2 linked regions of the Anaerobacillus alkaliphilus genome follow. The protein of the gene in region 2 binds, or shares a complex with, the protein of the main gene of each other region. Links are inferred from orthologs where the notes say so. Each region holds a gene or a part of one and is shown on either strand. Other genes may lie near its edges. The genes, in order: rpsG and tig.

Region 1 (3,175 bases), on a different replicon or contig from region 2:
ACGGATTGTTTCACGGTAAGCTACCTGTGGAGCACCTACGTTAGCTTCAACTTTAAATTCACGACGCATACGGTCAACGATGATATCTAAGTGAAGCTCACCCATACCAGCGATGATCGTTTGACCAGTTTCTTCATCAGTGTGAGTTTTGAACGTTGGATCTTCTTCAGCAAGCTTCGACAGTGCCATACCCATTTTATCTTGGTCAGCCTTAGATTTAGGCTCAACAGATAATGAGATAACTGGCTCTGGGAATTGCATTGATTCTAAGATAACAGCGTTTTTCTCGTCACATAATGTGTCACCAGTAGTTGTATCTTTAAGACCTACTGCTGCTGCGATGTCACCTGCGTAAACCATTGAGATTTCCTCACGTGAGTTTGCATGCATTTGTAGGATACGTCCAATTCTTTCACGCTTACCTTTAGTAGAGTTAAGTACATAAGAACCTGAGTTAACTGTACCAGAGTAAACACGGAAGAATGTAAGTTTCCCAACATAAGGGTCAGTCATAACTTTGAATGCAAGTGCAGAGAATGGTGCATCGTCACTTGACTCACGAGTTACTTCTTCTTCAGAATCAGGTAAAATACCTTTGATTGATGGAACGTCTGTTGGAGCAGGTAAGTATTCAAGAACAGCGTCTAGTAATAACTGAACACCTTTGTTCTTAAATGCAGATCCACAAACTACTGGATAGAATTCAACGTTAGTTGTGCCTTTACGGATAGCCGCTTTAAGCTCTTCTTTCGTGATTTCTTCACCATCTAAGTACTTCATCATTAATTCTTCTTCTAATTCTGCAGCACCTTCAATTAACTTTGTACGCCACTCTTCAGCTAATTCCTTATATTCTTCAGGAATTTCTTTAGCGTCTGTACGTGTTCCTAGATCATCTTCGTAGAAGTATGCAACGTTTTCTACAAGGTCGATAATTCCAGTGAATTGATCTTCAGCACCGATTGGTAATTGGATTGGGTGTGCATTAGCACCAAGACGATCATGTAATGTTCCTACTGAGTATAGGAAATCAGCACCGATCTTATCCATTTTATTTACGAAAACTACACGAGGTACACCATATGTAGTTGCTTGACGCCAAACTGTTTCTGTTTGTGGTTCTACTCCTGATTGTGCATCTAGTACCGCAACAGCGCCATCAAGTACACGTAAAGAACGTTCAACTTCAACTGTGAAGTCTACGTGTCCTGGTGTATCGATGATGTTGATACGGTGACCTTTCCACTGAGCAGTTGTAGCAGCAGATGTGATTGTAATACCACGCTCTTGCTCTTGCTCCATCCAGTCCATTTGTGAAGCTCCTTCATGAGTTTCACCAATTTTATGGATACGGCCTGTATAGAAAAGAATACGTTCAGTACATGTTGTTTTACCAGCATCGATGTGAGCCATGATACCGATATTACGTGTCTTTTCTAAGGAGAACTCTCTTGCCATAGGTTTCTTTCTCCTTCCTAATGTTGAAAAAATTTGGGTTGTATATAGCTTAACAAGCCTGACGATAGACGTTCAACTTAGGGTTGAACGTCCGTCCGACTTTTCTAGCTATAAATATATAAAAATTGCTTTTAATTCTACCAACGGTAGTGAGCGAATGCTTTGTTCGCTTCTGCCATTTTGTGCGTGTCTTCACGCTTCTTAACAGATGCTCCAGTGTTGTTAGCAGCATCCATGATTTCGTTAGCTAAACGCTCTTCCATCGTTTTTTCTCCACGAAGACGAGAGTAGTTAACTAACCAACGAAGTCCTAACGTCGTACGACGCTCAGGTTTAACTTCGATCGGCACTTGATAGTTAGCACCACCAACACGGCGAGCTTTAACTTCAAGAACTGGCATGATGTTTTTAATAGCTTGTTCAAAAACTTCCATTGGATCATTTCCAGTACGTTCTTGAACTAGGTCAAACGCTCTATATAAAATAGTTTGCGCTACTCCTCTTTTACCGTCAACCATGATACGGTTGATAAGACGAGTTACTAACTTTGAATTATAAAGCGGATCAGGTAATACATCTCTACGAGCTACAGGTCCTTTACGAGGCATTATTTCCCCTCCTTTCAATCTTAAAACATCTATTTTAATTTAATTTATTTTTTCGCAGCTGTTTTACCAGCTTTTGGTCTCTTTGTTCCATACTTAGAACGACCTTGCATACGGTTCTGTACTCCAGCTGTATCTAGAGCTCCACGTACGATGTGGTAACGAACCCCTGGTAAGTCTTTTACACGACCACCGCGAATAAGTACTACGCTGTGCTCTTGTAGGTTGTGACCAATACCTGGGATGTATGCAGTAACCTCAATTCCGTTTGTTAAACGTACACGAGCATACTTACGTAATGCTGAGTTCGGTTTTTTCGGAGTCATAGTACCAACACGAGTACATACACCACGTTTTTGCGGTGAAGATTGGTTAGTTTGTGACTTCTTGAAGCTATTGTAACCTTTGTTTAACGCAGGTGAGTCAGACTTTTTAACTTTATCTGTACGACCTTTACGTACCAATTGGTTAATTGTAGGCATTTGATTTCCTCCTTCCTAAAACTATTTTAAAGACCACTGAGCCAGGTGGTTCATTTTTCTCCAAAAGTAACGTTTTTGCCAAGGGTTAAACCCCTAGCAAAAACGTATTTACTTTATAATCGCTACAGTGGCTGCTGAAACATCAATTCCACAAGCTTTTCCAAGCTTTTTCATGGATTGAACTTTTATGGTAGGGACGTCTTTTTTCTCGGCTAATGCCAGGACTTTATGAACTACTTTGTAGTCGGCGTCACTTGCAATATATAGCTCTGTAACAATCCCATCCTCTAAAGCTTTAAGTGTTTGTTTCGTGCCAATTACTTTTTCCTTAGCCTGTGCTACTTTTTCATAAGACATTATTTTATCCTCCAAAGTATCAGGTTCTTTAACGCACTCAGATATAATACCATCCTTTATGCATCAGTGTCAACACTATTTAGTCATGAAGTACAATTTCTTTTTCATTCTCAAGTGCTTCTACTTCTTTTTCCTCTTGGCCTTCAAGCTTTAGATCAATATTACGGTATCTTGTCATACCAGTACCAGCTGGAACTAGCTTACCGATAATTACATTCTCTTTCAGACCAAGAAGCTCATCTCGCTTACCTTTAATTGCTGCATCCGTAAGAA
Region 2 (3,287 bases):
GTTCTCCGATTTACGAGCAACCTTGTCAATTTCATCAATATAAATAATCCCTTTTTCAGCCTTTTCAACATCATAATCAGCAGCTTGGATTAGTTTTAATAAGATGTTCTCAACATCTTCACCAACATACCCAGCTTCTGTTAAACTCGTTGCATCAGCGATAGCAAACGGCACGTTTAGAATACGAGCCATTGTTTGAGCAAGAAGTGTTTTACCGCTTCCTGTTGGTCCAATCATACAAATATTACTTTTTGAAAGTTCAACTTCATCGCCTTTTTGGCCTGAGTTAATACGTTTATAGTGGTTATAAACTGCTACTGATAAAGTTTTCTTTGCTTGTTCTTGACCGATTACATAGTCATCTAAGATTTCTCTGATTTCCTTTGGCTTAGGAATATCTTGAAAATCTACTTCTTCTTCAGTGCCAAGCTCTTCTTCAACAATTTCTGTACAAAGCTCGATACATTCATCACATATATATACGCCAGGTCCGGCGACAAGCTTTCTTACTTGGTCTTGTGTTTTACCACAGAAAGAACATTTAAGTTGACCTTTTTCATCATTAAATTTAAACATAAACATTTCACCCCTCAAAGTTAGTTCTATATCTTCACATATGTTTACTAAAATTGACTTGACTTACATCCGTATTTCATTATGTATTGAATTTTAACATAGTTACATGAATAAGCGCTAATAGAAGCACCTATACTTCTCAAATTATATGTATTTTCGTTGTTAAATAAAACTTTATATTGTAAACCAAATGCTTTTAAAGAATATGTAAAGATATAAATAAGTATATGTATTTAGTTCAATTTTTACCTCTCTTTTCCCTCCTTAATCAGCAGAAAAACTTGGCAGTATGTATTGAAAAGAAACATAGAGTAAATATTTTACATTACTTTAGTATAAAACAAGGCACGATAAGATCGCGCCTTGTTCATATTTATTATTACGCAGATTTGCTGTTTTCTACAAGGAAATCTACTGCTTTACGTACTTTTAAGTCAGCTTTTAAAGCATCAATTCCGCCTTGCATTGCTAGAATTTGTTTTAACTCATCTACAGAACGTTGGTAAAGTTCTGCCATTTTTTCTAATTCAGCATCAACATCTGCATCAGATACTTCAAGTTTTTCTGCTTCTGCAATTGCTTCAAGAGTTAAGTTGATACGAACTCTCTTATCAGCATCTCCTTTAAACTGTTCACGCATACCATTTTCATCTTGACCAGAGAACTGGTAGTACATGTCTAAGCTTAATCCTTGCGACTGTAAGCGTTGACCAAACTCTTCTAACATGCGATCAACTTCAGTAGCAATCATTGCTTCAGGAATATCAACTGTTGAGTTTTCAGCAGCTTTTTCAACTAACGTATCACGTTTGTGGTGATCTGCTTCAGTTGCTTTGTCTTGAGTCATTTTTTCTTTGATATCTGCTTTTAACGCATCCAAAGTTTCAACTTCTTCATTAACATCTTTTGCAAACTCATCATCTAAGTTTGGAAGTTGCTTACGTTTAATATCATGAACTGTTACTTTAAATACAGCTGGCTTTCCAGCAAGGTCAGTTGCATGGTACTCTTCTGGGAATGATACTTCAACGTCTTTTGATTCTCCAGACTTAACACCTACTAATTGCTCTTCAAAACCTGGAATGAAAGATCCTGAACCGATTTCTAATGAGTAATTTTCACCTTTACCACCTTCGAAAGCAACTCCATCAACAAAACCTTCGAAGTCGATAACTGCTGTATCACCATTTTCGATAGTTCCATCTTCAACAACGGTTAATTCTGCATGCTTTTCTTGAAGACGTTTTAATTCTAACTCAACATCCTCGTCCGTTACAGTTGTTTCCAATTCTTCAACTTCTAAACCTTTATATTCACCAAGTTGTAATTCTGGCTTAACTGTTACAGTAGCCTTAAAGACTAAGTTTTGACCTTTGCCCATTTGCTCAACGTCAATTTCAGGACGGTCAACTGGCTCGATCTTTGTTTCAGTAATTGCTGCAGCATATGCACTTGGTAATAAGATGTCTAAAGCATCTTGATATAGAGACTCTACACCAAAACGTTGTTCGAACATTGCACGAGGAATTTTCCCTTTACGGAATCCCGGTACATTTACTTTCCCTACTACTTTTTTGAATGCTTGATTTAAAGCATCATCAACTTGTGCAGCTTCTACTTCAATTGTAAGAACGCCTTGGTTTCCTTCTAACTTTTCCCATTTTGCAGTCATTTATTCTTTCCCTCCAACATTTTCATTCGTGTTAAGTATTTGTGGTATTTAAGACTAGGCTTGTTTCTTATGTAATAACAAAAACCTAAATTTTTTCCATACTTTATGACAAAGCACGAAAAGTATATGCTAATCCACCTTTTACAACCACTCTATTATAACATACAGCTATAGCATTTCAACTGTCAGATATTAGTTTTACAGATAGTCTTTAGACATACGAAAAAACAGATATGTATTTAAACACCTTTAAACGTTTCCTGCTCAATTATGTTAATTTTCAAGGAACATTGTTGCACCTCAGCTACTTTCACTCCATATTGGTTTGCTAAATGACGCTCATCTTCCTCAATACCCGTCATTTCTGCACCTGTTTTATGTAGGGCAGCAGCCCATATGGATGGGGTAAAAGGTTCTGGTGAAAACGGGTAAAGTGCCAAAAGATAATGGCTCCATAACTGACGTACCACATCAAATAAGCTAGGGTTATCATTTTCTAGATGCCGAGCTACAATCGTCAATGTCTCATTTCTAAATTCCTCATTTAATTCGTGATCTATTTCAGAAATGTTTATATCTAACACTTTACCGAACTTATGTATTTCAATGTTTTCTTCCACTTTTTTTTCTTTTAAAAGCTGTAAAATCAAACTCTTTAAAATAGGGTCTTGCTTACCATCTTTCAAAAAGTCCTTCACAGACTCAAAGAAAATATGGTTTGACTTTTTACCAAGCATCTGAATAGCTATCCACTGTTTTTCTGGAGAACCTTCATTAAGCATGAGTATAAGTTCTTCTGAAGCAAATTGGATATCGTCAGCAATCTCTATTGGAGTACCATCATCGACCATTTGGCGGCTAAAATGTAACAAATGGTAAAACGATTCTGCTAGGTTAGCTGGAAGCTTTTCTTCTTCCATTATCCCTTCAAGCATAGTTACTACCTCAGCGTAATGCCCTAATTGCACTAATAACGAAATATGTACTTGAAGAATGTCGTAATAATTACCGATATCCTCTTTCAACATGTTCTCAGTTA

What was found.
Region 1: the proteins of tig (region 2) and rpsG are in contact, whole or in part, in a crystal structure (PDB 3GTY), measured with the Thermotoga maritima proteins. The link is inferred for Anaerobacillus alkaliphilus from one-to-one orthologs. Residues at the interface, in WP_004081061.1 of Thermotoga maritima: Glu122, Val124, Val129, Leu130, Tyr133, Glu188, Gly259, Ile262, Tyr263, Glu266, Ser270, Glu273, Gln274, Glu277, Arg308, Gln311, Ile312, Ser315, Tyr316, Glu325, Arg329, Arg336, Leu363, Phe366, Trp367, Arg373, Leu377, Arg381, Leu384, Glu387; in WP_004081843.1 of Thermotoga maritima: Lys34, Lys52, Lys55, Glu59, Arg62, Gln63, Glu66, Asn67, Lys69, Val71, Arg95, Ala109, Lys110, Lys111, Gly112, Arg113, Pro114, Glu117, Glu121, Ile124, Ala125, Tyr127, Asn128, Asn129, Thr130, Gly131, Lys135, Asp139, Arg142, Met143.

What each region holds. Positions count from the first base shown.
Region 1 is NZ_QOUX01000019.1:24,367-27,541, reverse strand. The notes cover bases 332-3,175. They hold rpsG (30S ribosomal protein S7), read right to left. Parts: upstream 2,067-3,175; coding sequence 1,596-2,066; downstream 332-1,595. Other genes in these bases: rpoC (DNA-directed RNA polymerase subunit beta'), read right to left, coding at 2,982-3,175; DS745_RS04480 (50S ribosomal protein L7ae-like protein), read right to left, coding at 2,654-2,902; rpsL (30S ribosomal protein S12), read right to left, coding at 2,111-2,545; fusA (elongation factor G), read right to left, coding at 332-1,458. Also shown: more of fusA, read right to left, coding at 1-331.
Region 2 is NZ_QOUX01000046.1:792,165-795,451, forward strand. What follows is about bases 103-3,058. They hold tig (trigger factor), read right to left. Parts: upstream 2,249-3,058; coding sequence 956-2,248; downstream 103-955. Other genes in these bases: clpX (ATP-dependent protease ATP-binding subunit ClpX), read right to left, coding at 103-576; DS745_RS19085 (tetratricopeptide repeat protein), read right to left, coding at 2,488-3,058. Outside these bases: more of clpX, read right to left, coding at 1-102; more of DS745_RS19085, read right to left, coding at 3,059-3,287. UniProt on the Bacillus subtilis protein: Involved in protein export. Acts as a chaperone by maintaining the newly synthesized protein in an open conformation. Functions as a peptidyl-prolyl cis-trans isomerase.